Regions from separate parts of the Streptomyces sp. NPDC059008 genome, predicted to be linked through region 1. Evidence: predicted binding sites of a transcription regulator. Region 1 holds the regulator's gene; the other holds the start of a gene.

Region 1 (15,300 bases):
CCACCCCCGGGAGGGGGCGGACCGCAGGACGGAGTCCGGAGGGCCGCACCCGCTGCCGAAAACGCCCCGCGCAGCGGCACACAGCCCGCCGCAGGCGCAACGGCGACAAACCACCACGGCGGGCCAGCCAGAAAAGTCGGCCGCAACGGCGACAAACCCCCACGGCGGGAAAGCCGAAAACGTGGGAGGCGGGCAAAGCGCAGCGAACGGGCTATGCCCGCCGCCGCCTCAGCACGCGTCCCACCACCACCGCCGACGCCAGGACGACCGCCGCGGCCGGGGCCGCCCACCGCAGGGTCGCCGAGGTGCTGTTCGTCTCGGGTGCGGGTACCGGCGCGTAGCGTCCGCGGGGCGGAGCATGGTCGACCTCCTCCGCGCTGCGCCCGATCATCGTCCGGCGGGCGTGCGCGGCCTCCGCGGGGGCGGCGCCGTCCGCGTCCTCGCCATAGGCGTGCTCGGGGTGTGCGTCCCGCGCCGCGCCCTCCACGGCCTGGTCGTCCATCCCGGCCAGGTCGTCCGCCGCCCCGATGGCGTCCTCGTCGCTGAGCGGATCGAGGGAGGGCGGCGGCACCTCGGTGTCGAACACGCTGTGCCGGTCGGAGTCGTCGGCGTCGGCCACCGGCCGCTGCCGCAGATCCGCCGCCAGGTTCTCCGCGAAGCGGTCCAGCAGCCGACGGCCCGCGGACCGGGCGGCCTGGTCGCTGGCCTCGGCGAGCCGGCCGTCGCTGTGCAGCGTGCCGGCGCAGGCCAGGGTCGTACCGGGGCCGGGCTCGGTGGTCGGGGAGAGGCGTACGGCCAGCGTCAGCACGACCGCGCCGTCGCCCCGCGCCTCGGTGCCCTTCGCCTCCACGGTCACCGTGGCGGGCGCGCCGTCCTCGCCGGATCTGTCGTCCGCGGCGCCGCTGACCGTCAGCGTGCCGCGGTAGGTGATGGTGGAGCTTCCGATGCGCAGCCGCAGCCGGCCCTCGGGGCAGTGCGGGGCCGCGTCGGCGTCGAGCTGGACTCCCGGGACACAGCGCGCCACCCGCTCCGGCTCGGTGAGCGCCTGCCGCACGGTCCCGACGGGAAACGGAACGTACACCTCATGCTCCATGACATGGGAGCCTAATTCCTTCTCCGGCGCCGAGGGGACCCCTTGGCGGGTGTGGGCGCTGTGCGCGTCGGTCCGGCCGGCCCCGAGCCCGCCGTCGGCCGCGCGCACGGTGGCCCGTCGCATCAGTCCAGATACCGCGGGTGCATCAGCGTCGACGGCGGCAGTCCGGACATCCTGGCCCGGGTCGCGCCGCTCCGGCCGGCCAGCAGCTCGTCGACGGTGAGACCCCCCAGGCGCGGCGCATCGGACGCGCGCACGAACCTCGGGGTGCGCCGGGCGGCCAGTACGAAGCCCCAGTAACGCGGCCCGCCGGACGAGGGGACCGTGGTGCGCGCCGCCACGGCCGCCGACCGGGCCGGTCCCCCCAGCCGGTCCGGGCCGCCGGAGACGTCCGCGGGTCGGCCCGGCAGCCGGTACGGGACGGTCGCCAGACCCACCGACCGCACCGTCGTCTCCACCGTCCAGTACGACCGGGCCCGCGTGCCCGGCGGCCCGGCGTGCACCACCAGCCGCCCGTCGCGGGCCAGCATCCGCGCCGCCAGGCCGTAGAACTCCTGGGAGTAGAGCTTGGTGCTGGCGGTGATCCCGGGGTCGGGGAGATCGGAGACGATGACGTCGTACGGGTCCGGGGGCCGGCCGTGCGCACCGTGCCGCCGCAGCCAGTCGAAGGCGTCGGCGGTGACCACATGCACCCGCGGATCGTCCAGGGAGTGCTGGTTGAGGCGCGAGAGCCCGGGGTCGGTGCGCGCCAACCGCACGACGCCGGGGTCGAGTTCGACGACGGTCACCGAGCGGACCCCGCCATGGCGGAGGATCTCGCGCACTGCCAGGCCGTCGCCACCGCCCAGGACCAGCACCCGGGCGTGCGGTCCCCCCGCCAGCGCCGGATGCACCAGCGCTTCGTGGTAGCGGAACTCGGTGTCCGCGCTGACCCGCAACCGCCCGTCCAGATACAGCTCCAGCGGCTGGCCGGAACCTTTCCTCCCCCGTCCCGCACCGACGACGGGCCCCGTGCCACCGGTCATCACCACTTCCTGGACGCCGGTCTGCACCGCGACCCGCGCCGACGAGCCGTACACCGCCCGCCGGGCGGCGCGTTCGAACGGCGTGGCCAGCAGCACCCCCGTGGCCAGCAGCGCGAGCACCAGGACGTTGATGCCGAACAGCGTCCAGCGGGCGCGGGCGGTCAGATCGCGGCGGAACAGCCACAGCACCAGCACGCCCCCGGCCGCCGCGTTGACCGCGCCGGTGACCAGCGCGCCGGTCAGCTGGCCCAGGCTCGGCAGGAGCAGAAAGGGAAAGGCCAGTCCGCCGACGAGGGCACCGACGTAGTCCGCGGCGAACAGGTCGGCGACCGCGCCGCCCGCGTCCTGCCGACGGACCCGCTGGATCAGCGTCATCAGCAGCGGTACCTCGGCGCCGATCAGCACGCCGATGGCCAGGGAGAAGCCGACGAGTGCGGAGCGGGACTGGCCGTACCACGCGAAGCAGGCGTAGAGCGCCATCGCGGAGCAGCCGCCGACCAGCGCGAGGCCGGCCTCGACCGCGCCGAAGCCGACCGCCGCCCGGCAGCGCATCCGCTTGGCGAGCAGCGCGCCGACGCCCATCGCGAAGACCATGACGGACAGCACGACCGAGGCCTGGGTGACCGAGTCGCCGACCAAGTACGTCGCCAGGGCGACCAGTTCGAGTTCGTAGACCAGGCCGCAGGCGGCGCAGACGAAGACCACGGCGAGGACCAGCAGCCTGCCGAGCCCGGCCGGCACGGGAAGTCGCGCCGGTGTCATGGCCTCCGGCGGCCCGAGGGCGCCGGTAAAAGCGGACTCTGGCGGGTCGATCATGAAATGAACGCTACGTGACGATTCGACGCCTCTAGGTCACCCACACGAGTGCACTCTGCGGGCTACACGCGTCAGTTGGGGCGATGTCGATGCGTGGGGCAGATCGAGGCTCCCGCGCCGCACGCCCGGCGCACACAACGCCGCACGCGCCCCAGCGCACCTCAGGGCCCGGGGCGCGCACTCCCGACGACCCCCACACCCCCTCGCCCCCGACTCCGCTGCGCCCGCCGGCGACGCCGACCCGCCTGGTCACTTCCGCCGGTGCCCCGTTAGACCGCCGCGACCGCCGCACGTACGCCCACGCGGGTACGGGTGGCCACCAGGCGGCCCTCCTGCGGGTACGCGTGCCAGGTCCGCCAGCGCACCTGCCCCTGCTGACACTGCGCCAGCATCGCGGTGAAGGCGTGCGGCGAGCCGGGGAACGTACCGGCCAGGCCGTGCGGATGCTCGGCGACCAGCGCGAGCAACTCCTGCGCGCGACCCGCGAACGAGCCGCGCGAGAGCGTCTCCACGTGCGCGGCGAATTCGTACTCCCAGTCACCAAGGCGCTTGGCCACACCGAGCGGCAGCGGGGTGCTGCTGCCCGGCATACAGGCGACCGTCTCGGAACAGGTGCCGTGCTCCTCTTCGAGAAGCACCTGGTGAGAGGCGCCCAGCAGTCTCAACTGCACCTGCGCACCGTGGAGTTGGAGGTCGAGGACGGCGAGGGCCGGCAGGGGTTCCCTGCCCAGCGCCCAGGCCAGGTCGGATGCACGGGTATCGGTGTACGCCGTCGTCAAAGTGGTGAGCATGGGTCGGCTCCGCAAGCACGCAGTGGAATGGTGGGCCGGCCCGCCCGAGAAGGATCAGGGATGCACGTCTGCCCGCCGGCTCGTGCCCACGTGGGATCGGAGAACGTGGGGGATTCTCTATGAAGAGGGAATCATGAAAGCCCGGTCGACCACAGTCTTTTTACCCAACTTCGCCGGGTTTCCATCCCCTAGAGGGCCATGCAGTTCAACTGTTCAACATCCTTACGACCAGCGGGTGTTGGCCCCTTCGCCCACACCCGCCGGGCGCATATGCGAAGGGGCAAGAGCCACCCGCATGTGTGCAGCTGAACGGGCCCTTCGGCCGGTCCGGCCGGCGCCGTACGGAGGTACCGCGCCGGTGCTCAGCAACCCCCGCCGCCGCCACCGCCGCAGCCGCCACCGCCACCGCCGCCGCAGGAGGAGGAGCCGCCGCCGCACGAGTGGCCGCCGTGGTGCCCGCCCCCGTGGTGGCCGCCGCCCGAATCCGCTCCGCCGGCGGCCCACCAGCTGCCGCTGCTGCTACTGCTACTGCTACTGCTACTGCTACTGCTCGACTTGCGGTAGCCGCTCCCGCCCCGCCCGCCGGTGCCGCTCCGCGAGGCCAGGGCCACCAGCCCGATCACCACCGCGCAGATCACCAGGAAGACCACGATTCCCATCTGCCTCACACTCCCTTTCGTTCCCCCCGAAGCGTGGGGGCACCTCCCACGCCCTTTAGGCAGTGGGGGCGCATCGCTCCGTCCGGCGCCCCGTGCGCCGCTCGCGGCGCCGTCCGCGCCGCCGGCCGTCCGCGTCGACGGCCGTCACAGTCCTGTACGCGGGGCTGATGCCCGAGCCCGGGAGTCTCAAAGCACAGTTGAGGAAGTCCAGAGGTTCGGCGGAGGATGGCGCGCATGGACCGACCGCTGCTCAATCGCCGCCTCGCCGAATTCGGCACCACGATCTTCGCCGAAATGTCAGCACTCGCCCTACGGACCGGCTCCATCAACCTCGGCCAGGGTTTCCCCGACGCCGACGGTCCGGAGGAGGTCAGAGAGGCAGCGGTCCGTGCCCTGCGCGACGGCCGCGGCAACCAGTACCCGCCCGGCCCCGGCGTCCCCGAACTGCGCACCGCCGTCGCCGCCCACCAGGAGCGCTTCTACGGCCACCTCGGCCTGGCCTACGACCCCGACACCGAGGTCCTGGTCACCGCCGGCGCGACCGAGGCCATCGCGGCCTCGCTGCTCGCCCTGCTGGAGCCGGGCGACGAGGTCATCGCGCTGGAGCCGTACTACGACTCCTACGCCGCCTGTATCGCGATGGCCGGCGGCCGGCGCGTACCGGTGACCCTGCACGCCGATCCGGAGTCCGCGACCTACCGCCTCGACCTGGACGAGCTGCGCGACGCCGTCACCGACGACACCCGCCTCATCCTCCTCAACACCCCTCACAACCCCACCGGTACGGTCCTGACCCGCGCCGAGCTCACGGCCATCGCCGAGCTGGCGGTGGAGCGCGACCTCCTCGTCATCACCGACGAGGTCTACGAACACCTCGTCTTCGAGGGCGAGCACCTGCCCCTCGCGTCCTTCCCCGGGATGCGCGACCGCACCGTCACCATCGGCTCGGCCGGCAAGACCTTCTCCTTCACCGGCTGGAAGGTCGGCTGGGTCACGGCGGCGCCGGAGCTGGTGAGCGCGGTCCGCTCCGCCAAGCAGTTCCTCACTTTCGTCTCCGCCGGCCCCTTCCAGTACGCCGTGGCCGAGGCCCTCGCCCTGCCCGACGACTACTACACCGGCCTGCGCGACGATCTGCGCGCCAAGCGCGACATCCTGGCGACCGGCCTCGCCGACGCCGGCTTCCAGGTCTTCCGCCCGTCGGGCACGTACTTCATCACCACCGACATCCGCCCCCTCGGCGAAAAGGACGGCTTCGCCTTCTGCCGCGCCCTGCCCGAACGCGCCGGCGTCGTCGCCATCCCCAACGCCGTCTTCTACGACCACAAGGACCGGGGCGCACCGTACGTCCGCTTCGCCTTCTGCAAGAGCGTCGATCTGCTGCAGGAGGCGGCGGGCCGGCTGAAGCGGCTCTGAAGGGTCCGTCGACGCCCTTCTCCGCCCCCCGCACGCAGACGAAGGCCCCGGAGCCGACAGCTCCGGGGCCTTCGCAGCCGGGTGGGTGTGGGACGGACGGGGCTCAGGCCTCGTCGTCGCCCGGCTTGTCGTCGGAGTCGCCTTCGATCTCGGCCTCCAGGCCGAGCTGCTCGACGATCCACTTGTCGAATTCGATCGAGGCGCGGACCCAGCTGACCGTGCTCGACACAAAGTGTTCGAGCGAGACGCCGGTGCCGATCAGCATCGATGCCTCACCGATCAGACGGACCGTGCCGTCGTCATGGGTGTGGGTGTAGGCCTTGGGCCACAGCGTCCGGCGGTTCCAGTCGTCGATCGCCTCCAGCAGCTTCGACTTCTCGTCGATGCCGTGGGCACGGTCGTAGAACGTACGGACGGAGAAGATCTGCTGCTCCTCCTCGCCCCGGAACATGAAGTACGTGCGGAACTGCTCCCACGGGGCGGCGAGGTCACCCTCCTCGTCGACTACGTACTTCAGCTCCATCTGGTCGAGGAGCTGCTTGACCAGGTCCTGGTCTGGCACGACGGGACCATCAGGCCCCGACGGCTCGGGTTCGGGCTGGCCCCCGAAATTCGGAATCGAGGACGGGTCGATGCTCACCGTGGAATTCCCTTCGTATGGTCCTTGCCATCCTCCCCCACATCCGCCCCGTCCTGGCAAGCCCGGAGGGGCCGGTGCGGGCAAGCTGTCGGTCAAGGCAACGATCCGGCGGCACGATCAGGCACCCGGACCGGTCCGCCGGGCCGGCCCGGGAGCCGTCCTCGCAGCTCAGGCCGCCCCTTCTCGCAGCGGCAGCACCGCCAGCCGATCGCCGTCGACATCCACCCGCACGGTGTCCCCGTCCAGCACGTCACCCGCCAGGATGGCGCGCGCGAGCTGGTCGCCGATGGCCGTCTGGACCAGGCGGCGCAGGGGGCGCGCACCGTAGGACATGTCGGGGGCGGGGGCGCCGTCGACCGGCTCCTGGCCGAGCCAGGCGAGCCAGGTCAGGGCGCGGTCGGTGACGTCCAGCGTCAGCCGGCGCTCGCCGAGGCGGCGCTGGAGGTGGTCGAGCTGGAGCCGGGCGATCCGCTGCAGCTGGTCCGTGCCGAGCGGGTGGAAGACCACCACGTCGTCGAGCCGGTTGAGGAACTCGGGCCGGAACGAGGCCCGGACCGTCTCCAGCACCTTCTCCCGCTTCTCGTCCTCCTTCAGCAGCGGGTCCATCAGGAAGGCGGAGCCGAGGTTGGAGGTCAGGATCAGGATGGTGTTGCGGAAGTCGACCGTACGGCCCTGGCCGTCCGTGAGCCGTCCGTCGTCGAGCACCTGGAGCAGGATGTCGAAGACCTCGTGATGGGCCTTCTCCACCTCGTCCAGGAGGACGACGGAGTACGGGCGGCGGCGGACGGCCTCGGTGAGCTGGCCGCCCTCCTCGTAGCCGACGTAACCGGGCGGCGCGCCCACCAGGCGGGCGACGGAGTGCTTCTCGCCGTACTCCGACATGTCGATCCGGACCATCGCCCGCTCGTCGTCGAAGAGGAAGTCCGCGAGCGCCTTGGCCAGCTCGGTCTTGCCGACGCCGGTCGGCCCGAGGAAGAGGAACGAGCCGGTGGGGCGGTCCGGGTCGGCGATCCCGGCGCGGGTGCGCCGCACCGCGTCGGAGACCGCCCGGACGGCCTCGGCCTGGCCGATCAGCCGCTTGCCGAGCTCGTCCTCCATGCGCAGCAGCTTCTGGGTCTCGCCCTCCAGCAGACGGCCCGCCGGGATGCCGGTCCAGGAGCCGACCACATCGGCGATGTCGTCCGGACCGACCTCCTCCTTGACCATGGACTCCTTGGACGCCTCCTGCTCGGCCTCGGCGGCGGCCGCCGCCTCGAGCTCCTGCTCGACGGCCGGGATCTCGCCGTAGAGCAGCTTGGAGGCGGTGTCGAAGTCACCGTCGCGCTGGGCGCGCTCGGACTGGCCGCGCAGGTCGTCGAGCTTCTCCTTCAGCTCGCCGACCCGGTTGAGGCCCTGCTTCTCCTTCTCCCAGCGGGCGGTCAGGCCGCGCAGCTCCTCCTCCTTGTCGGCGAGGTCCTTGCGCAGCTTCTCCAGCCGCTGGACGGAGCCGGCGTCGGTCTCGTTCTTGAGCGCCAGCTCCTCCATCTTCAGACGGTCGACGGCGCGCTGCAGCTCGTCGATCTCCACGGGCGAGGAGTCGATCTCCATACGGAGTCGCGAGGCCGCCTCGTCGACGAGGTCGATGGCCTTGTCGGGCAGGAAGCGGGAGGTGATGTAGCGGTCGGAGAGGGTGGCGGCGGCGACCAGCGCGGAGTCGGCGATCTGCACCTTGTGGTGCGCCTCGTAGCGGCCCTTGAGACCGCGCAGGATGGCCACCGTGTCCTCGACGGTGGGCTCGGCGACCAGCACCTGCTGGAAGCGCCGCTCCAGCGCCGGGTCCTTCTCGATCCGCTCGCGGTACTCGTCGAGCGTCGTGGCACCGACCATCCGCAGTTCGCCGCGGGCCAGCATCGGCTTGAGCATGTTGCCGGCGTCCATGGACGAGTCGCCGCCGGCGCCCGCACCGACGACCGTGTGCAGCTCGTCGATGAAGGTGATGATCTGGCCCTCGCTGGACTTGATCTCCGCCAGGACCGTCTTCAGCCGCTCCTCGAACTCACCGCGGTACTTCGCGCCCGCGACCATCGCCCCCAGGTCGAGCGCGACCAGCCGCTTGTTGCGCAGCGACTCGGGCACATCGCCCTTGACGATCCGCTGGGCCAGGCCCTCGACGACGGCGGTCTTGCCGACGCCCGGCTCGCCGATCAGCACCGGGTTGTTCTTCGTCCGGCGGGACAGCACCTGCACCACCCGGCGGATCTCGTGGTCCCGGCCGATGACCGGGTCGAGCTTGCCCTCGCGGGCGGCCGCCGTGAAGTCCGTACCGAACTTCTCCAGCGCCTTGTACGTGCCCTCCGGGTCGGGGTTGGTCACCCGCTGCCCGCCGCGGCTCGCCTCGAAGGCGGCCAGCAGCTTCTTGGCGGAGGCGCCCTGCTGCTCCAGCAGCTCGCCGGTGCGGCCGCCCTTGGCGGCGATCCCGATCAGCAGATGCTCGGTCGAGACATAGGCGTCGCCCAGCTCCTTGGCCCGCTGGGTCGCGTCCGCGATCGCGGTGAGCAGATCGCGGTCCGGCTGCGGCGGGGCGACCGTCGAGCCCTGCACGCTGGGCAGCGCGGCGAGCTGGCGCTCGGCGCCGTTGCGCAGCACGGCGGCGTCCGCCTCGACGGCGGCCAGCAGGTCCATGATGTTCTCGTTGTCCTGCCCGGCCAGCAGCGCCAGCAGGAGATGCGCGGACGTCATGTCCGCATGCCCGGCGGTGATCGCCCGGTCATTGGCGGCGCTCAGCGCCTCCCGGCTCTTGTTGGTCAGCTCGGCGTCCACGGCCCGGTGTCCTCCCTGTGTGTGCTGTTCCGATGCTTCTGCTTGCAGGTACCAACGTGCAATAAGTTGAGTCTATTCCACTCAAGGCTCTACTCACGGCTCACCCCTGCGGGGGAATCGCCTCCGAATATGCCTCTGTCACTGGCCCAATCGGTCAAAGCTGGCCTTCAACCACAAGGAGGTGCAGCATGACGGCTATGGCACACGAGCCGATGGCGAACGACGTAGAAACCCTCCTGGATTACTTCCTCGCCCTGAAGATCCCAAAGGGTTTCCGGGCCGAGCTGATCGAGGGGGAGATCATTGTGACGCCACCGACTGACGGAGACCACGAGGACTACCTCAGCACGCTGAAGCGGCAGATCCTGAGGCAGTCCGTATCCGATATGGACGAATCCGCCAACAAGGGCATCAAGGCGCCCAGCGACAGTCGAGACCCCGACAATCGGCTCATCCCTGATGCCGTCTACGCCCCACGCGAGCTGCGCATCTTCCGAGGGGCGGAGCCGTGGATGCCATGCGCCGGCATCACCATGGTCGTCGAGGTGACATCGACCAAGCCCCGTAACGACCGCGAGGACAAGAGGCGCGCCTACGCCCGCGCCGGCATCCCGCTGTACCTCCTCGTCGATCGCGACAAGTCCACGGTGACGCTGTTCAGTGATCCTTCCGCGGAAGACTACGTAGGCAACACCACGTCCCCCTTCGGCAAACCCCTCCCCCTCCCCGCCCCCTTCTCCTTCGACCTGGAGACGACCGACTTCGTCTGACCAGCCGGGGGCCGGAGCCCGGGCACTCCCCTCTACTCTGGCCCCCATGGCCCACGACCTCTCCGCCCTCAGCCCCGAGTACCTCGCCTTCTGGGGCGAGTACCTGATGCCGACGCTCACCACGCTGCGTACGGACGGGACGCCGCATGTCGTCCCCGTGGGCGTCACCTACGACGCCGGGCAGCGGATCGCGCGGGTCATCACCCGCAAGGACAGCACCAAGGTCAAGAACATCCTCGCCGCCGGAGCGGACGGCGCGACCGTCGCCGTGTGCCAGGTCGACAAGGGCCGCTGGGCGACCCTGGAGGGCGTCGCGCGGGTGCGCACGGACGCCGAGACGGTGGCCGACGCGGTGCGCAGGTACGCCGAACGGTACGGGCGGACGCCGTCGCCGAACCCCGATCGAGTCATGATCGAGATCGCGGTGACCCGGGCGATGGGGCGGGCCTGAGAGCCCGTATCCGCACCGCCGGGACGGACCTGGCCGAAAACACACCCTCCACAGCAGACGACAACTGCCCAACTGGTACTCAGGTACGACAGGAAACCGAACAGCGCCGCGCAACGAACGGGCGGGATCGGACCTGTCCCGTGCACAAGACGGCAGCTGGAGGCCGCATGGCGTCGGCATTGAGCATCGTGACGACCGTTCCGCGCCCACCGCGCCCCGCCCCACCGAGACCGCACGCCGAGCTCTGCCCGCGCTGCGGTGGCCAACTCGCCGTGAACCAGGACGGCTGGAAGATCTGCCACGCCTGCGGTTACGCCTCGCCGCCCGGCACAGCCCCTCCACCACGGGCCGCCCTCGGGGGTATCGTCGCCCCCACAGTCGCCACGCCCCGGAGGGCACGATGAACTCGGTCCGAGTCACGGCGATCGCCTGCCTGATGCCGCTGTCCGAACTGGACGAGGATCCGTTCCTGGTCGACGACCGCAGCCAGCACGACATGTGCCAACAGTGGGCGGCGGCCCGTGACTACCACCTGACCTGCCAGCTCAGCCTGCATCAGCTGCGCGCCGACCACCGCGCGCTGTGGCGGGACGTCGAAGAGGGCCTGGTCGATGTGTTCGTCACGCCCAACCGCCGGGCGCTGGAGAACGCCATCGACGGCGCCGACGAGTTCTCCGCACGGTGCGCGGCGGCCGGCGTACGGCTGGAGACCGCCGACCTCGACGAGCCGGTCTACACGTTGGCGATGAAGTCGCAGGTGCACCGGCGGCTGTCGATGCCGACGGCCGGGTACAACGGCTGCTGACCGGCCCGGCGCACGGCGGAGCACACTCACGGAGATGACAAAAAGGGCCGGGATCACCCGGCCCTTTTCGCCACGTGGATGCGCGGCGCGCCCCGCGTCCGCTACTCGGACCGCTTGGGCCGCCACACCACCAGCGCACTGGTCTGCTGGACGTCCTGATACGGCACCAGGTCACGCCGGTAGGAGGCGTGCACCGCCGCCTCCCGCTGCCGCATCGCGCTGGCCGCGCCCTCCAGGGCGCCCTGCAGCTCCGCGACCCGCTGCTGCAGGGCCGCGACCTGGTTCTCCAGCTCGATGATGCGCTTGATGCCGGCGAGGTTGATGCCCTCGTCCTGGGACAACTGCTGCACCGTACGGAGCAGTTCGATGTCCCGGGCCGAATAGCGGCGGCCGCGCCCGGCCGTGCGGTCCGGCGAGACCAGACCCAGCCGGTCGTACTGCCGCAGGGTCTGCGGATGCAGTCCGGAGAGCTGAGCCGCGACGGAGATGACGTACACCGGCGACTCATCGGTCAGTTCATACGGATTACGACGCTGCCCGCCCCGGCTGTCCATCTCAGTCTCCCTTCGCGGCCTGGAACAGCTCCGCCCGCGGGTCGTGCCCCGCGGTCGCCTCGCGATAGGACTCCAGCGCTTCCTTCGCCTTGTCGCCGAGGTCCTCGGGGACGAGCACCTCTATGGTGACCAGCAGATCACCGCGGGTGCCGTCCTTACGGGCCGCGCCCTTGCCGCGGGCCCGCATCGTGCGTCCGTTGGGGGTGCCGGCCGGCAGCTTCAGCGTGACCGGCGGGCCGCCCAGCGTCGGCACCTTCACCTCGCCGCCGAGCGCGGCCTCCGGGAAGGTGACCGGCACCGTGACGGTGAGGTTGTCGCCCTTGCGTCCGAAGACCGGGTGGGCGCCGACATGCACGACGACATACAGATCGCCGGCCGGGCCGCCCTGCTCGCCCGGGGCGCCCTTGCCGCGCAGCCGGATGCGCTGCCCGTCGGAGACGCCCGCGGGGATGCGGACCTGCATCGTGCGGGCGCTCGTCGCGCGTCCGCTGCCCTTGCAGACCTCGCAGGGGTCCTGGGCGATCAGGCCCCGGCCCTTGCAGTCGGCGCACGGGTCGGTCAGCGAGAAGCCGCCGCCCGCACCCCGGCTGACCTGGCCGGTGCCGACACAGGTCGGGCAGACCCGAGGAGTACCGTTTTTGTCGCCGGTCCCCGAACACGCCTTGCAGGGCGCCTGGCTGGACATCCGCAGCGGGACCGTGGCCCCGTCGACCGCCTCGGTGAAGCTGAGCGTCACCTCGGACTCGATGTCCTGGCCGCGCCGCGGCTGGGTACGCGTACCCGCGCCGCCGCGGTTGAACAGGCCGCCGAAGACGTCCCCGAGCCCGCCGCCGAAGCCCCCGGCCCCCCCGGCTCCGCCCGAGCCCCCGAAGAGGTCGCCCAGGTCGAAGTTGAAGCTGCCGCCGCCCCCGCCGGGGCCGGGACGGAAGCCGCCGTTGCCGAACAGCGCCCGGGCCTCGTCGTACTCCTTGCGGCGCTTGGCGTCGCCCAGGACGTCGTTGGCCTCGGAGATCTCCTTGAAGCGCTCCTCGGCCTTGGCGTCGCCCTTGTTGGCGTCCGGGTGGTTCTCCCGGGCCAGCTTGCGGTACGCCTTCTTGATCTCCGCTTCGGTGGCGTCCTTGGGGACGCCGAGGACCTTGTAGTAGTCCTTCTCGACGAAGTCCTTGGTGCTCATCCCCGACGTCCCTCCTTTCCTGCGGTTTTCTCGTTGGTCCTCACGTCAGCCCTCGTCCGGGCCACCGCTCTCCTCGTCCGAGGCCTTGGCCTCGTCCTCGGATCCGGACTTGGCGCTCTGCGCGCCCGGCTGCGGCTCGGCGACGGCGACCCGCGCGGGGCGGATCGTTCGCTCACCGATGCGATACCCGGGCTGCAGGATCGCAACGCACGTCGTCTCGGTGACATCCGGCGCGTACGAGTGCATCAGCGCCTCGTGGATCGTCGGGTCGAAGGGCTCGCCCTCCTTGCCGAACTGCTGCAGACCCAGCTTGGCGACCACGGTCTCCAGCGATTCGGCCACCGACTTGAAGCCGCCGACCAGTTCACCGTGCTCGCGGGCGCGGCCGACGTCGTCGAGCACGGGCAGGAGCTCGGACAGGAGGTTCGCCGCGGCGATCTCCTTGACCGTGACCCGGTCCCGCTCCACCCGACGGCGGTAGTTCTGGTACTCCGCCTGGAGCCGCTGGAGGTCCGCCGTGCGCTCGTTGAGCGCGGTACGCACCTGGTCCAGCTGCGCCTGGAGCGCTACGTCCTGTACGTCCCCGGCCGGGGCCGAGCCCGCCTTGTCGGCGGACTCGGCCTCCTGCGCCGCGTCTTCGGGAGCGGCGTCGGAGGGGACGTCAGGCTTCTCTTCGAAACCCGGGGTCTCCTCCGTCACGCGGCACCGTCCTTCTTGGGCTTCTCGTCGTCGACGATCTCGGCGTCCACGACGTCGTCCTCGGCCTTGGGCTGCTCGCCCGCGGCACCGGCCTCGGCACCGGCAGCGCCCTGCGCGGCCTGGGCGTCGGCGTACATGGCCTGGCCGAGCTTCTGGGAGACGGCCGCGACCTTCTCGGTGGCGGTGCGGATCTCCGCGGTGTCCTCGCCCTTGAGCTTCTCCTTCAGCTCGGCGACGGCGGTCTCGACCTCGGTCTTGACCTCACCGGGGACCTTGTCCTCGTTGTCCTTGAGGAACTTCTCGGTCTGGTAGACCAGCTGCTCGCCCTGGTTGCGGGTCTCGGCGGCCTCGCGGCGGCGGTGGTCCTCGTCCGCGTACTGCTCGGCCTCCTGGCGCATCCGGTCGACCTCGTCCTTCGGCAGCGAGGAGCCGCCGGTGACGGTCATCTTCTGCTCCTTGCCCGTGCCCAGGTCCTTCGCGGTCACGTGCATGATGCCGTTGGCGTCGATGTCGAAGGAGACCTCGATCTGCGGGACGCCGCGCGGGGCCGGCGGCAGACCCGTCAGCTCGAACATCCCGAGCTTCTTGTTGTACGCCGCGATCTCGCGCTCGCCCTGGTAGACCTGGATCTGCACGGAGGGCTGGTTGTCCTCGGCGGTGGTGAAGATCTCCGAGCGCTTGGTCGGGATCGTGGTGTTGCGCTCGATGAGCTTGGTCATGATGCCGCCCTTGGTCTCGATACCGAGGGACAGCGGGGTGACGTCCAGCAGCAGGACGTCCTTGACCTCGCCCTTGAGGACACCGGCCTGGAGGGTGGCGCCGATGGCGACGACCTCGTCGGGGTTGACGCCCTTGTTGGCGTCCTTGCCGCCGGTCAGCTCCTTGACCAGCTCGGCGACGGCCGGCATACGGGTCGAGCCACCGACCAGGACCACGTGGTCGATCTCGGACAGCTGGATGCCGGCGTCCTTGATGACGTTGTGGAACGGGGTCTTGCAGCGGTCGAGCAGGTCCGCGGTCAGCTGCTGGAACTGCGAGCGGGTGAGCTTCTCGTCCAGGTGCAGCGGGCCCTCGGCGGAGGCGGTGATGTAGGGAAGGTTGATCGTCGTCTCGGTCGAGGACGACAGCTCGATCTTCGCCTTCTCAGCGGCCTCGCGCAGACGCTGGAGCGCCATCTTGTCCTTGGCCAGGTCGACGCCGTGGCCGTTCTGGAACTGCTTGACCAGGTAGTCGACGACGCGCTGGTCCCAGTCGTCACCACCGAGGTGGTTGTCACCGTTGGTGGCCTTCACCTCGACGACGCCGTCACCGATCTCCAGCAGCGAGACGTCGAAGGTGCCGCCACCGAGGTCGAAGACCAGAATGGTCTGGTCGTCCTTCTCCAGGCCGTAGGCCAGGGCGGCCGCGGTGGGCTCGTTGACGATGCGCAGGACGTTGAGGCCCGCGATCTCACCGGCCTCCTTGGTGGCCTGGCGCTCGGAGTCGTTGAAGTAGGCCGGAACGGTGATGACCGCGTCGACAACCTTCTCGCCCAGGTACGCCTCGGCATCCCGCTTGAGCTTCTGCAGGATGAAGGCGCTCATCTGCTGCGGGTTGAAGTCCTTGCCGTCG
Region 2 (15,300 bases), on a different contig from region 1:
GGCCTTTGGCCAGGGCGGAGTCCTGGTCCTGCTGGACGGTGTGACGCCGCCCGCCGAGGACTACGGATGCGTGCACACGGTGCCGTGGTTCACCGCGCGGCTCGGTGGCGCATTGCTCGAACTGTCGGTTTCACGCCGGGATATGACACTCGCTGAGGTGTTGGCCGCCGCCATCTCACGGACGGCCGAAGACCACCGCGACACCTGTGACCTTTCTCACGTCCGCACTCCGCAGGCAACCGTGGTGGCCGCGCGGTGGTCCGAGGACACCGTCGAGCATCTCGTCCTCTCCGATTCGGTCCTGCTGCTGGAGCGGGCGGACGGCTCGGTGCACCCGGTGCTGGATCCGCGGCTGGACGAACTGCCGCCCGCGGTCCGCGCCCAGCGCGCCGCCGTGCGGGCGCTGCCCCGCGGCTCGGCGGAACGGGCCGCGGCGGGCCGCGCGTACGCCCGCGCGGTCGAGGCGCTGCGCAACGCCGAGGGCGGCTTCTTCACCGCGGCCGCCGATCCGTCGGTGGCCGCCCGCGCGGTGACCGGCAGCACCCCGCGCGCCGAGGTCCGCTCACTGACCGCGCTCACCGACGGCGCGGGCCGCTGGGTGGAGGTCTTCCGGCTGGGTTCCTGGACGGACTGCGTCGAGATGGTGGCCGAGCGGGGCCCGCAGTCCCTCATCGACCGGGTCCGGGCGGCCGAGGCTGCGGACCCGGAGTGCGGGACCCATCCACGCGGCAAGGCCCGGGACGACGCAGCGGTGATCCACGTGGCGCCCTGAGCGGGGACGCCCTGGACCACGACGTCCCGAGCGGGGGCGCCCTGAGCAGGGACACCCTGCACCGCGACGTCCCGAGCAGTGCCACCCTGCACCGCGGTGCCTGCCCTGGGGAGACGTCCGGGAACAGCCCTCGCCCGCACCGCGTCCCGGAATTCCCCCACCGTCTACCCGACGCCCGGGAATACCCCCCGCCCCCACCACGTTGTGGCCCCGCAGGGGGCGTTCGCATCCCCTAAGGAATGCGTTCGACCACCCCTACCCCTCGGCCCCACACCCCTCCCCCCGCCCTACCCCTCCTCGCCCTCCTGCTCCGTGTTCAAGCGGTGCAGCAGCCGCGCCAGTTCGGCGACCTCCGCGCGGTCCCACGAGGCGAGCCGGCGCGCGTACTGGGCGCGGCGCCCGTTGCGGACGCGGGTGAAGCGGGCGCGGCCCTCGTCCGTGATGCGGACGAGGACGGCGCGGCCGTCGGCCGGGTCCGGCTCGCGGGCGACCAGCCCCAGCTTCTCCAGGGCGTGCAGCTGGCGGCTCATCGTGGCCTTGCCGACGCCGAAGAAGCCGGCGAGGTCGGTGGCGCGCTGCGCGCCGGCGTCGGCCAGCCGGAGCAGGAGCCCGTACGCGGACGGCTCCAGATCGGGATGCACCTCGCGGGCCAATTCGCCGGACGAGGCCCGGGCGCGGCGGAGGAATACCGCCAATTCCCTTTCCAGGGCGAGGAATACGTGGTCCACACCAGTCGGCTCGCCGTCCGCCGGGGTGCCGCCGGCTCCGGTGTTGTGCACGTCAGCGCCCATTCCCGCTTTCCTCATCTGAAAGTTTCCGCCCTCGGCGGCCGAAGCCGCAGCTCGGCCAGTATTTCGCAGGATTAGACCAACGGCAGCCCGGCAACCCTCTTTTGCCCCGTCGGTCTACGCGCGTATCGTTATTTATGGCATGGCCATACCAAGCGGTCCGGTCGGCGACAAAGGTTCCGCCACACGTCATGCACACCGCACCTCCGTGTCATCGCGTCTGCGTCATGCCGTCAGATCATCCCCCCTCAGGTCACCCACCGAGATCTCCGGAGACACGTATGACCGTGCTCAGATCCGGCCTCCCCCACCGCCCCGCACGCTCCCTCGCGACCATGGTCGGGGCCCTTCTCGCGATCCTCGCCCTCCTCCTCGGCCTGCCGTCCGCCGCCGGCGCCCAGGCCCCGCGGCGCGCACCCGAACCCACCCATCCCGGACAGGACTGGGCCGGTTCGCAGATCGCCAAGCACGAAGGCACCGCGGCCGGCACCGCCCCGCCGGCGTCCTCGCTCGCGGCGTCCGTCGAGGGCGTGGACGTCAGCAGCCACAACGGCAACGTCGCCTGGTCGACGCTCTGGAACAGTGGCGTCCGCTTCGCCTACGTCAAGGCGACGGAGTCCACCAGCTACACCAACCCGTACTTCGCGCAGCAGTACAACGGCTCCTACAACGTGGGCATGATCCGTGGCGCGTACCACTTCGCCACGCCCAACACCTCCAGCGGCGCCGCCCAGGCCAACTACTTCGTCGACCACGGCGGCGGCTGGTCCAGGGACGGCAGGACGCTGCCCGGCGCGCTCGACATGGAGTACAACCCCTACGGCGCGACCTGCTACGGGCTGAGCGCGGCCGGCCTGGTCAACTGGATGAAGGACTGGTTCGCCACCTACAAGGCGCGCACCGGCCGGGACGCGGTCGTCTACACCTCCACCAGTTGGTGGAAGCAGTGCACCGGCAATTCGTCCGCCTTCGGGGCCGTCAACCCGCTGTGGATTCCGCGCTACGGCTCCTCGGCCGGCGAACTCCCGGCCGGCTGGGGCTTCCACACCATCTGGCAGTACACCTCGACCGGCCCGACGGTCGGTGACCACAACCGCTTCAACGGCGCCTACGACCGGCTCCAGGCGCTGGCGAACGGCTGAGCGCACCGGGCCGACGGGTCGGGCGAGGGCGGGTAGCGCCCCGCCCACGCCCGGGCCGTACGCGCGAACGGGCCCCTGCCGCACGGTCCGTGCGGCAGGGGTCCGTCCCGTTTGCCGTCCCCGCGCGGCTCAGGCCGCGAGGGGGACCTCCGGCACGGCGCCGTGGGACGCCGGCGTCAGCGCCAGCTGGAGGACCTGGCGGACGTCCGCGACGGGGTGGACCTCAAGAGAGTCGAGGACCTCGGCCGGGACGTCGTCCAGGTCCGGCTCGTTGCGCTTGGGGATGATCACCGTCGTGATCCCGGCCCGGTGCGCCGCGAGCAGCTTCTGCTTGACGCCGCCGATCGGCAGCACCCGCCCGGTCAGCGAGATCTCCCCGGTCATCGCCACGTCCGGCCGGACCTGCCGGCCCGACAGCAGCGAGGCCAGCGCCGTCGTCATCGTCACGCCCGCGCTCGGTCCGTCCTTGGGGACGGCGCCCGCCGGTACGTGCAGATGCACTCCGCGCTCCTTGAGGTCGGCGACCGGCAGTTCCAGCTCCGCGCCATGGGAGCGCAGGAACGACAGCGCGATGTGCGCGGACTCCTTCATCACGTCGCCGAGCTGGCCGGTCAGCTGGAGCCCGGACGCACCGGTCTCCGGGTCGGCGAGCGAGGCCTCCACGTAGAGGACGTCGCCGCCGGCGCCGGTGACCGCGAGGCCGGTGACCACACCGGGTACGGCCGTCCGCCGCTCGGCCGGGTCCTGGGCGGACTCGGGGGTGTGGTGCGGCCGCCCCAGCAGCGGGCGCAGCTGGTCCACGCCGACCGTGAACGGCAGCTCCCGTTCGCCGAGTTCGTGCTGGGCGGCGACCTTGCGCAGCATCCGGGCGATGGCGCGCTCCAGATTCCGTACGCCCGCCTCGCGGGTGTACTCGCCCGCCAGCTTGCGCAGCGCGTCGTCCTGCAGCGTCACCTCGTCCTGCTCCAGGCCGGCCCGCTCCAGCTGGCGCGGCAGCAGGTGGTCCCGGGCGATGACGACCTTCTCGTCCTCGGTGTAGCCGTCGAGCCGGACCAGCTCCATCCGGTCGAGCAGCGGCTCGGGGATGGCTTCGAGGACGTTGGCGGTGGCCAGGAAGACCACGTCGCTGAGGTCGAGTTCGACCTCCAGGTAGTGGTCGCGGAAGGTGTGGTTCTGCGCCGGGTCCAGGACCTCCAGGAGGGCGGCGGCCGGGTCGCCCCGGAAGTCGGACCCCACCTTGTCGATCTCGTCGAGGAGGACGACCGGGTTCATCGAGCCGGCCTCCTTGATGGCGCGGACGATGCGGCCGGGCAGCGCGCCGACGTACGTACGGCGGTGGCCGCGGATCTCCGCCTCGTCGCGGACGCCGCCGAGCGCGACCCGGACGAAGGAGCGGCCCATGGCGCGGGCGACGGACTCGCCCAGCGAGGTCTTGCCCACACCGGGCGGGCCGACGAGCGCGAGCACGGCGCCGCCCGCCCGTCGTCCGCCGCCGCCCTTGCCGGAACCATCGTGCGAGGCCCCCTTCGCCCCGCCGCCGACCAGCCCCAGGCCGCGCTCGGCCCGCCGCTTCCTGACGGCCAGGTATTCGGTGATCCGCTCCTTGACCTCCTCCAGGCCGGAGTGGTCGGCGTCCAGCACCTGCTTGGCACCGGCGATGTCGTAGGCGTCCTCGGTCCGTTCGTTCCACGGCAGTTCGAGGACGGTGTCCAGCCAGGTGCGGATCCACGATCCCTCGGGGCTCTGGTCGCTGGCCCGCTCCAGCTTGTCGACCTCCTTGAGGGCGGCCTTGCGGACGTCGGCGGGCAGATCGGCGGCCTCGACCCGGGCGCGGTAGTCGTCGCCCTCGTCCTCCGGATCGCCGTTGAGCCCGGCGAGTTCCTTGCGGACCGCCTCCAGCTGCCGCCGCAGCAGGAACTCGCGCTGCTGCTTGTCGACACCCTCCTGGACGTCCTTGGCGATGGACTCGGCGACGTCCTGTTCGGCGAGGTGGTCGCGCAGCGCCTCGGTGGCGAACTTCAGGCGGGCGACCGGGTCGGTGGTCTCCAGCAGCCGGACCTTCTGCTCGGTGGTCAGGAAGGGCGAGTAGCCGGAGTTGTCGGCCAGCGCCGGCACGTCCTCGATCTGCTGGACGCGGTCGACGACCTGCCAGGCGCCGCGCTTGCGCAGCCAGCTGGTGGCCAGCGCCTTGTACTCCGTGACGAGTTCGGCGACGGCCCCGGGCAGCGGATCGGGGACCTGTTCGTCGACGGTCGTGCCCTCCACCCACAGCGCGGCGCCGGGCCCGGTCGTGCCGGAACCGATCCGCACCCGGCCCAGGCCCCGGATCAGCGCTCCGGGGTCGCCGTCGGACAGCCGCCCGACCTGCTCGATCCGCCCGAGCGTGCCGATTCCCGCGTAGGTGCCGTCGATGCGGGGCACAAGCAGCACCCGCGGTTTGTTACCCGAAGTGGCGGCGGCCTGTGCGGCCTCCACCGCGGCGCGGACGTCCGCGTCGGACAGGTCCAGCGGCACCACCATGCCGGGGAGCACGACCTCATCGTCGAGCGGCAGCACGGGCAGGGTGAGCGATGTGGACGTCGAAGCCATGATCTCCCCTTCGGCAATCAAGTTGAGCTTTACCCACTCAATGCAGGGGGGCGGGGAGTTGTTCCCCCGCGCGCGTTCGCTGTGAGCGATCGGGACGGGGGTGCCGGGGAGCGCCCGTCGCCGGTCGATGCGCGGGACGGGGTGCCCGGGGAGCGCCCGGCTACCAGTGCGCGGGGCGGGTCAGCGTCTCGGGCAGCTTGGTGGCGGCGTTCCCCCGGGCCGCGTTCAGCTGGGACTGGGTCAGGAAGAGGGCGCCGGTGAGGTCGGCACCGCTCAGGTCGGCGTCGCGCAGATCGGCGCCGATCACATCCGCCCGGCGCAGATCGGCGCCCTTGAGGTCGGCGGCGATGAGGTAGGCGCCGCGGAGGTTGGCGCCCTGGAGGTCGGCGCCCTTGAGGCGGGCCCCCATGAGGTCGGCGCCCCGCCGCTCCTTCTTGCGGCCCGGGACCTTGGCCCGTACGAGCTCGCTGGTGCGCAGCAGCAGGGCGTTGACCTCGCCCCGGTGGGCCGGCACGTCCAGCGCGGCGAGGTCCTCGGCGCTGCCGCGGGTGAGGCGTTCGGTCTTCTCCAGCGCGGCCCGCAGGTCGGCGTGCAGGGGGCGGGCGGCCCGCAGGGTGAGCGCCTCGGCCAGGTACCAGAGCAGTTCGTGCAGCTGCCGCATGACGGGGAACACGTCGAACATCTGCCGGGCGGTGCCCGGAGCCTGCCGCCAGTCCCGCCCGCCGAAGGTGACCTGGGAGACCTTCTGCCCGGCGCCGAAGCAGTCGAAGACGGTGCAGCCGGAGAAGCCGCGCTTGCGCAGATCGGTGTGGATGCCGCAGCGGAAGTCGGTCTGCAGGTTGGGGCAGGGCCGGCCGGCCTCCTTGTCGAGGGCGAAGTCCGCGGAGGCCGCGAACGGCAGCGCGACGCAGCACAGCCCGAAGCAGCTGCCGCAGTCGGACTGCAGGCCCAGCTCGACAGTGTCCGGATTCGATTGCTTGCGCTCGGGCGCGCGGTCTGGGGACACGGTGCGGATACTCCTGCGGCCGGTGCGCGCCGCACGGGGCGGCGCCTGGAAAGGACGTCCATTCTCCCAGGCCCGGACGGGTGGCGCGGCCGGCCGGTTTCGCTCGCCGCGAGCGGCCGGCGGACCGTCAACGCGGCGCCGGCCGCCGGGCGTTGTCAGTGGTCGCCCCTAGCCTCGGGTCCATGAGCATGATCGGACAGTACGCATGTGTCACACCCGCCGAATTCGACCGCGCCCTCGGCGACCCGGAGTGGGCGTTGAAGCTGGTCATCGGGCGGATGGAAGCGGAGGCCGGACAGCCGGCGGAGCCGGCCGCCGCGCGCTGCCTGGACGTCGACAAGGCCTGGGACGCCCTCGGGTTCCTGCTGCGCCGGGCGGCCTTCCCGGTGGACATCGTGCACGGCGAGGGGGACATCCCGGCGGCGGAGGACTGGGGCTACGGCCCGCCTCGCTACCTCACCGCCGAGCGGGTGCGGGTCGCCGCCGAGGTGCTCGCGGGGATATCCGGCGCGGATCTGACGGCCGGTGTCGGCCCCGAGGACCTCGCCGAGGCGGAGGTGTATCCGTCGATCGTGTGGGAGCGCGGCGAGTCCCTGGACTACGTGCGCGAGCACTACGACGCGCTGCGCCCGTTCTTCCGTGCGGCGGCGGACCGGGGGGAGGCGGTGCTGGTCTGGCTCGGCTAGGGCAGGGCCTTTCCGACCCTGACTCATCGGACAGGCCCTGGCCCGGCGCGCCGGGGGTCAGTAGGTACGCACGCCCCGCAGCGCCGGATGCCCCAGGTCGCCGAGGAGCGGCCGGGGGCCGGTGCGGCGGGCGCGCCAGCGGCGCAGCAGGGGCCAGCAGGCCACACCCAGGGCGAGGGACAGCAGATGCCCCCAGTCGGTCATCGGGTCCAGGTAGGCGAGCAGATCGGTCAGCGCCAGGTAGCCGACCCCGGTCAGCAGGGGCAAGCGCGCCCAGGTCGGCAGCAGGCCCGCGAGGGCTCCGGTGCAGGTCATGACGCCGAAGCTGATGCCGTAGTCGAGGCGGTGCAGGGAGCTCTCGGGCAGCTGTCCGGCGGCGACGGAGAAGGCCACCGGCACCTCGGTGGCGAGGGTGGCCAGCGCATGGCCGCCGAAGAAGACCGCGGCGGTGCGCAGGCCGCCGATGCGCCGCTCCAGTGCCGTCAGGACCAGGAGGAAGGCGAGGGCGTAGCCGGAGGTCACTCCGCCGGCTATCCACAGCGCGCTGGCGGCCAGGACCAGCAGCGGGGCCTTGGTCAGGTGGACGACGTCCGTGCTGGAGCCCCGCAGCAGTTCAGAGACCAGCCGCGGGTCGGCATGTTCGGCGAAGAGGGAGGTGGCGACGAGCAGGAGGGCGTAGCCGAAGGTGAAGGGGGTGGCAGTGGGGGTGGGGAAGAGCCGCCACACCCGTCGGCGCAGCCGCTCGAAGGCCGGTCCGGTGCTCGCTGTGCGCAGCCGCTCGGCGGCCGGCCCCGCGACGGCTCCCGCAGCGTCGCCCGGGGCCCGGTCGGCCCGTGTCCCTCCGGCGGTTCCCAGCCAGCTCACTTGGCGGTCCCTCCCGTCCATGGCTCATCCGGTGAGCCACGCCCCATCTCCCCCCGGGCGGTGCGTGCTCGTTCTGCTGTGCACAACGTCGCGGACCACCCTGCCTGCTCAATCCATGAGGAAGCTGTGAGAGTGATATGCCTCACACAAGGCAACTGTCGTCGCGGCCTCCGCGTCAGGGTTTCCGGCGCCTCGCCCGGCCCCGTAACCCGTTGCTCGGCGCGACCCGGATTGGCCACCATGGGCGCCATGGCATCCGTTACTCCGCCGCAGACGACGGCCGGCCCCTCAGCAGCCCCCCGCACGCTCGACCGGCGCGAGGGCCCGTACGGCGAGGTGGTGCTGCGGCAGCGGGCCGGGTCCCCCGCCGGACCGGATGCACCGGCGGCCCCGGTGATCTACGAGATCATCGCCAACGGCTGCTTCCTGATGGACACCTCCGACGGCCGGTCCGAGCGGCTGCTGATCGACGCCGCGTTGGAGGGGCTCCCCGCCGATCGCGAGCGCCCCTCGGTGCTGATCGGCGGCCTGGGCGTCGGCTTCTCCCTGGCCAGGGCGGCCGAGCAGCCCCGGTGGGGCCGGATCACCGTCGTCGAGCGCGAGGTGGCGGTCATCGACTGGCACCGCACCGGCCCGCTGTCGGCCGTCTCGGCGGCCGCGCTGGCCGACCCGCGCTGCACCGTCCTGCACACCGACCTCGTCGCCCACCTGCGCGGCGGGACCGGCCCCCGGTCCACCTACGACGCGCTGTGCCTGGACATCGACAACGGCCCCGACTGGACCGTCACCGACGACAACGGCAGCCTCTACTCCCCCACCGGACTCGCCGCCTGCCGCGACCGGCTCTCCCCCGGCGGAGTGCTCGCCGTATGGTCCGCGCAACCCTCGCCGGCCTTCGAAGCGGCCCTGCGAAATGCCGGATTCAGCGAGGTACGTACGGAAGAGATCCCCGTTGTCCGAGGCGTCCCCGACGTGGTCCACCTCGCGCGGAAGGGCGCGTAGCCGACAGTCACACCATGCCCGTACGCTGCTGCCCAGCAGTACGCGACCACGCAGGGACATGCAGGGGCGGGCGATGGACCAGACTCAGACAACGCAGGGCGGCGCCGCCGCTGCCACGCCGGGCGCCCAGCGCCGGGTACTGGTCGTGGAGGACGACCCGACGATCGTCGACGCCATCGCGGCCCGGCTGCGCGCCGAGGGCTTCCAGGTGCAGACGGCCACCGACGGCCCGGCCGCCGTCGACACCGCCGAGGCCTGGCAGCCCGATCTGCTGGTCCTCGACGTGATGCTGCCGGGCTTCGACGGCCTGGAGGTGTGCCGCCGCGTCCAGGCCCAGCGCCCGGTGCCGGTGATGATGCTCACCGCCCGGGACGACGAGACCGACATGCTGGTCGGCCTCGGCGTCGGCGCCGACGACTACATGACCAAGCCGTTCTCGATGCGCGAGCTGGCCGCCCGGGTGCACGTCCTGCTGCGCCGGGTGGAGCGCGCCGCGCTGGCCGCCCACACCCCCCGCAGCGGCATCCTGCGGCTGGGCGAGCTGGAGATCGACCACGCCCAGCGCCGGGTCCGGGTGCGCGGCACGGACGTCCATCTGACGCCCACCGAGTTCGATCTGCTGGTGTGCCTGGCGAACACGCCGCGCGCGGTGCTCTCCCGCGAGCAGCTGCTGGCCGAGGTGTGGGACTGGGCGGACGCCTCCGGGACCCGTACGGTCGACAGCCACATCAAGGCGCTGCGCCGCAAGATCGGCGCCGAGCGCATCCGCACGGTCCACGGTGTCGGCTACGCGCTGGAGACTCCGCCCGCATGAAGCGGTGGCAGCAGCCCCTGCGCGGGCTGTGGCAGCAGGTCTGGGAAGCGCTGCGGCCGCTGGATCCGTACCGCTCCGTCAAGGCGGCGCTCGGTGCGCTGGTCAGCGTTTCGGTGATCATCACCACCCTGCTGGTGTTCGTCGCGATGCACTCGGCGACCGAGCTGCGGGTGATCACGATCTTCTCGATCATCGCCTCGCTGCTGCTCACCCAGTTCGTGGCGAACAGTCTGACCGCCCCGCTCGGGGAGATGACGGACGTCACCCGCTCGATGGCGCACGGTGACTACAGCCGCCGGGTGCGCTCGGCCCGCCGCGACGAGTTCGGCGACCTGGCGAACGCCTTCAACAGGATGGCGGCCGACCTGGAGGCGGTGGACACCCACCGCAAGGAGCTGGTCGCCAATGTCTCGCACGAGCTGCGCACCCCCATCGCGGCGCTGCGCGCGGTCCTGGAGAACGTCGTCGACGGGGTCTGCGAGCCCGATCCGGAGACGATGCGGACGGCGCTGAAGCAGACCGAGCGGCTGGGCCGCCTGGTCGAGCACCTGCTGGACCTGTCCCGGCTGGACAACGGCGTGGTGCCGCTGCACGCCCGGCGCTTCGAGGTCTGGCCGTATCTGTCCGGGGTGCTCAAGGAGGCCAACATGAGCCGGGGCGCCTCCACGCTGGCCGGCTCCGGCACCCACACCCGAACGGACGTCCATCTCCACCTCGACGTCTCGCCGCCGGAGCTGACCGCGCACGCCGACGCCGAGCGGCTCCACCAGGTCGTGGCGAATCTCATCGACAACGCGATCAAGCACAGCCCGCGCCACGGCCGGGTCACGGTGCACGCCCGGCGCGGCGAGGGCCCCGAGAGCCTGGAGCTGGAGGTGCAGGACGAGGGGCCCGGCATCCCCGAGTCGGAGCGCTACCGGGTCTTCGAGCGGTTCAACCGCGGCGGCCCGGCCCCCTCGGGCCCCGGCAGCGACGGCGGTACGGGCCTGGGCCTGGCGATCGCGCGCTGGGCGGTGGATCTGCACGGCGGACGGATCGGCGTGGCCGAATCCGCGCGGGGTTGCCGGATCCGGGTCACTCTTCCGGGGCTGGAGTCGGCGCGCAGCTGACGCCCACGTTGACGTTCGGTGACGTAGGGTCGGTGGTAGGAGCACTCATCCCATGGGTGCGACGGCGGTGAGTCCTACCCGCAGACGGGCAAACTCCGTGTGTTTCCCGCCAAGTCATGCCCCGAAACCCCTTCGGGAATGTGACGTGCGCGACGAGTGGCCCTCCCGGACTGCACCAAAGGTCACAAGAGGCGTAGCCTTTATTCCCGCTGTCCACCACCTTAGGAAGCGGAAGAGGGCGGTTGCCGCCGTGTCGCTACAGTCCCCCAACAGCTCGAGCATCTCGACCGACCAAGAGGGGCAGGGCAAGAGCCCTGCTGCTGCGTTCGGTCCCAATGAGTGGCTCGTCGACGAGATCTACCAGCAGTACCTCCAGGACCCGAACTCGGTAGACCGAGCCTGGTGGGACTTCTTCGCCGACTACAAGCCGGGCGGTGCCACCGCGCCGAGCAAGCCCGCGGAGGCCGCCGCCCCCGCGCAGGCCGCCCCGGCGCCGGCTGCCCCGGTCACGCCGCCGGCCCCCGCCGCGGCCGAGCCGAAGCCCGCAGCCGCCAAGCCGGCCACCCCGGCGAAGCCGGCCGCGAGCGCTCCGGCCCCCGTCAAGCCGGCCCCGGCCAAGGCGGCCCCCGCCAAGGCCGCCGCGAAGCCGGCCGCCAAGCAGGCCGCCGACGGCGAGGCCCCGGCCGGGCCCGAGTACGTCCAGCTGCGCGGCCCCTCGGCCGCCGTCGCGAAGAACATGAACGCCTCCCTGGAGCTGCCGACGGCCACGTCCGTCCGCGCCGTCCCGGTGAAGCTGCTGTTCGACAACCGCATCGTCATCAACAACCACCTCAAGCGCGCCCGGGGCGGGAAGGTCTCCTTCACCCACCTGATCGGGTACGCGATGGTGCAGGCCCTCAAGGCCATGCCGTCGATGAACTACTCCTTCGCGGAGAAGGACGGCAAGCCGACGCTGGTCAAGCCGCCGCACATCAACCTCGGCCTGGCCATCGACCTGGTGAAGCCCAGCGGTGAGCGCCAGCTCGTCGTCGCCGCCATCAAGAAGGCCGAGACGCTCTCGTTCTTCGAGTTCTGGCAGGCCTACGAGGACATCGTCCGCCGGGCCCGCGACAACAAGCTGACGATGGACGACTTCACCGGAGTCACCGCGTCGCTGACGAACCCCGGCGGCATCGGCACCGTCCACTCGGTGCCCCGTCTGATGCCCGGCCAGTCCATGATCATGGGCGTCGGCGCGATGGACTACCCCGCGGAGTTCCAGGGCACCTCCCAGGACGCCCTGAACAAGCTGGGCGTCTCCAAGGTCATGACGCTGACCAGCACCTACGACCACCGGGTGATCCAGGGCGCCGCCTCCGGCGAGTTCCTGCGCGTCATGAGCCAGCTGCTGCTCGGCGAGAACGAGTTCTTCGACGACATCTTCAAGTCGCTGCGGATCCCCTACGAGCCGGTCCGCTGGCTGCGGGACATCGACGCCTCGCACGACGACGACGTCACCAAGGCCGCCCGGGTCTTCGAGCTGATCCACTCCTACCGGGTCCGCGGCCACGTCATGGCCGACACCGACCCGCTGGAGTACCACCAGCGCAAGCACCCCGACCTCGACATCACCGAGCACGGGCTCACCCTGTGGGACCTGGAGCGCGAGTTCGCCGTCGGCGGCTTCTCCGGCCGGTCGATGATGAAGCTGCGCGACATCCTGGGCGTGCTGCGCGACTCGTACTGCCGCACCACCGGCATCGAGTTCATGCACATCCAGGACCCCAAGCAGCGCCAGTGGATCCAGGACCGGGTCGAGCGCTCGCACAAGTCGCCGGAGCGCGACGAGCAGCTGCGCATCCTGCGCCGGCTGAACTCCGCCGAGGCGTTCGAGACGTTCCTGCAGACCAAGTACGTCGGCCAGAAGCGCTTCTCGCTGGAGGGCGGCGAGTCCGTCATCCCGCTGCTGGACGCGGTCATCGACTCCGCGGCCGAGTCGCGCCTGGACGAGGTCGTCATCGGCATGGCCCACCGCGGCCGGCTCAACGTGCTCGCCAACATCGTCGGCAAGTCCTACGCGCAGATCTTCCGCGAGTTCGAGGGCAACCTCGACCCGAAGTCGATGCACGGCTCCGGCGACGTGAAGTACCACCTGGGCGCCGAGGGCACCTTCACCGGCCTGGACGGCGAGCAGATCAAGGTCTCGCTCACCGCCAACCCCTCCCACCTGGAGGCCGTGGACCCGGTCGTCGAGGGTGTCGCACGCGCCAAGCAGGACATCATCAACAAGGGCGGCACGGACTTCACCGTCCTGCCGATCCAGCTGCACGGCGACGCCGCGTTCGCCGGCCAGGGCGTGGTCGCCGAGACGCTGAACATGTCCCAGCTGCGCGGCTACCGCACCGGCGGCACGGTGCACGTCGTCATCAACAACCAGGTCGGCTTCACCGCCGCCCCGGAGTCGTCGCGTTCGTCGATGTACGCCACCGACGTGGCCCGCATGATCGAGGCGCCGATCTTCCACGTCAACGGCGACGACCCCGAGGCCGTCGTCCGCGTCGCCCGTCTGGCCTTCGAGTTCCGCCAGGCGTTCAACAAGGACGTGGTCATCGACCTGATCTGCTACCGCCGCCGCGGTCACAACGAGTCGGACAACCCGGCCTTCACCCAGCCGCTGATGTACGACCTGATCGACAAGAAGCGCTCGGTGCGCAAGCTCTACACCGAGTCCCTCATCGGTCGCGGCGACATCACGCTGGAAGAGGCCGAGCAGGCGCTCCAGGACTTCCAGGGCCAGCTGGAGAAGGTCTTCACCGAGGTCCGCGACGCCACGACCGCCCCGGCCGTCCCCGAGGTGCCGCAGCCCAAGGCCGAGTTCCCGGTCTTCGTGGACACCGCGATCTCCCAGGAGGTCGTCAAGCGGATCGCCGAGTCCCAGGTCAACATCCCCGACCACATCACCGTCCACCCGCGTCTGCTGCCCCAGCTGCAGCGCCGCGCGGCACAGGTCGAGGACAACACCATCGACTGGGGCATGGGCGAGACCCTCGCCGTCGGCTCGCTGCTGATGGAGGGCACCCCGGTCCGGCTCGCCGGCCAGGACTCCCGCCGCGGCACGTTCGGCCAGCGTCACGCGGTCCTCATCGACCGCGAGACGGGCGAGGACTACACCCCGCTGCTCTACCTCTCCGAGGACCAGGCCCGCTTCAACGTCTACGACTCGCTGCTGAGCGAGTACGCGGCGATGGGCTTCGAGTACGGCTACTCGCTGGCCCGCCCGGAGGCGCTGGTCATGTGGGAGGCCCAGTTCGGTGACTTCGTCAACGGCGCCCAGACGGTCGTCGACGAGTTCATCTCCTCGGCGGAGCAGAAGTGGGGCCAGACCTCCGGCGTCACCCTGCTCCTCCCGCACGGCTACGAGGGCCAGGGCCCGGACCACTCCTCGGCCCGGATCGAGCGCTTCCTGCAGCTGTGCGCCCAGAACAACATGACCGTCGCCATGCCGACGCTCCCCTCCAACTACTTCCACCTGCTGCGCTGGCAGGTGCACAACCCGCACCACAAGCCGCTGGTCGTCTTCACCCCGAAGTCGATGCTGCGTCTGAAGGCCGCGGCGTCGAAGACGGAGGAGTTCACCACGGGCGGCTTCCGCCCCGTCATCGGCGACACCCAGGTCGCCTCCGGCGCGGTGGACGCGAGCGCCGTCCGCAAGGTGGTCTTCTGCTCCGGCAAGGTCTACTACGACCTGGAGGCCGAGCGCGCCAAGCGCGGTGCGAACGACGCGGATGCTGCCAGCACGGCGATTGTCCGCATCGAGCGCCTCTACCCGCTCCCCGGCAAGGAACTCCAGGCGGAGATCGCCAAGTTCCCCAACGCCGAGAAGTACCTGTGGGCGCAGGAGGAGCCGGCGAACCAGGGTGCCTGGCCGTTCCTCGGTCTCAACCTGATCGACCACCTCGACCTGGCCGTCGGCGCCGACGTGCCGCACGGCGAGCGTCTGCGCCGCATCTCGCGGCCGCACTCCTCGTCCCCGGCCGTCGGCTCCGCCAAGCGCCACCAGGCGGAGCAGGCCCAGCTGGTCGCGGAGGTCTTCGACGCGTAGGCGTCGCCGGCCGCCGGACCCACCGGTGACACAGTGGAAGGGCCCGTCCCCTCGGGGGCGGGCCCTTCCGCGTACCTCCTAGACGGGCTGGGGTTCGAAGTCCCAGTACGGGCGGCGGCGGCGCCGGGCGGACAGGGTGTGCGGGTGCTCGGCGCCCAGCGTCTCGGAGAGCTGCTGGATCGCCTCCTGCTCCAGCTTCGCCGCCTCCTGGCCGCGGCGGCGCAGCGCGCGCAGGTCCTCGGCCAGTGCCGTCTTCGCGGAGAGGGTCATCGGGTGGGTGTCGCCCAGCGTCGCCTTGGCCCGCTCCAGGGTGTCGCGGCCCAGTTCCACCGCGCCGTCCTCGTCGTCGGCCCGGCTGCGGGCGGCGCCGGCGTTCAGCGCGCAGCCCAGCGTCCAGGGGTGGTCGGGGCCCATCACCCGGGTCATGCCGTGCAGCGCCCGTTCCGC

What was found. Region 1 encodes HspR, which represses chaperone genes until heat shock. Its sites were predicted from a motif close to TTGAGNNNNNNNNNCTCAA; they were not measured.
Region 2: a site for HspR is predicted at 5,314-5,332, ahead of lon (endopeptidase La). Genes of this name have one in related genera too.

The regions. Positions count from the first base shown of each region.
Region 1 covers NZ_JBHYJC010000001.1:41,807-57,106, forward strand. Annotated here, with positions in the region: gene ACFWZH_RS00185 (SRPBCC domain-containing protein) at 212-1,093, opposite strand; gene ACFWZH_RS00190 (polyamine aminopropyltransferase) at 1,216-2,934, opposite strand; gene ACFWZH_RS00195 (DUF2617 family protein) at 3,204-3,725, opposite strand; gene ACFWZH_RS00200 (hypothetical protein) at 4,088-4,384, opposite strand; gene ACFWZH_RS00205 (pyridoxal phosphate-dependent aminotransferase) at 4,619-5,797, shown strand; gene ACFWZH_RS00210 (YbjN domain-containing protein) at 5,901-6,437, opposite strand; gene clpB (ATP-dependent chaperone ClpB) at 6,606-9,236, opposite strand; gene ACFWZH_RS00220 (Uma2 family endonuclease) at 9,425-10,006, shown strand; gene ACFWZH_RS00225 (pyridoxamine 5'-phosphate oxidase family protein) at 10,053-10,457, shown strand; gene ACFWZH_RS00230 (hypothetical protein) at 10,858-11,262, shown strand; gene ACFWZH_RS00235 (heat shock protein transcriptional repressor HspR) at 11,364-11,816, opposite strand; gene dnaJ (molecular chaperone DnaJ) at 11,818-12,990, opposite strand; gene grpE (nucleotide exchange factor GrpE) at 13,036-13,689, opposite strand; gene dnaK (molecular chaperone DnaK) at 13,686-15,300, opposite strand, start outside.
Region 2 covers NZ_JBHYJC010000019.1:79,601-94,900, reverse strand. Annotated here, with positions in the region: gene ACFWZH_RS22800 (hypothetical protein) at 1-772, shown strand, start outside; gene ACFWZH_RS22795 (MarR family winged helix-turn-helix transcriptional regulator) at 1,060-1,563, opposite strand; gene ACFWZH_RS22790 (lysozyme) at 1,842-2,702, shown strand; gene lon (endopeptidase La) at 2,832-5,291, opposite strand; gene ACFWZH_RS22780 (pentapeptide repeat-containing protein) at 5,452-6,297, opposite strand; gene ACFWZH_RS22775 (YfbM family protein) at 6,480-6,983, shown strand; gene ACFWZH_RS22770 (rhomboid-like protein) at 7,041-7,847, opposite strand; gene ACFWZH_RS22765 (spermidine synthase) at 8,097-8,849, shown strand; gene ACFWZH_RS22760 (response regulator transcription factor) at 8,923-9,663, shown strand; gene ACFWZH_RS22755 (sensor histidine kinase) at 9,660-10,772, shown strand; gene ACFWZH_RS22750 (multifunctional oxoglutarate decarboxylase/oxoglutarate dehydrogenase thiamine pyrophosphate-binding subunit/dihydrolipoyllysine-residue succinyltransferase subunit) at 11,023-14,853, shown strand; gene fxsT (FxSxx-COOH system tetratricopeptide repeat protein) at 14,932-15,300, opposite strand, start outside.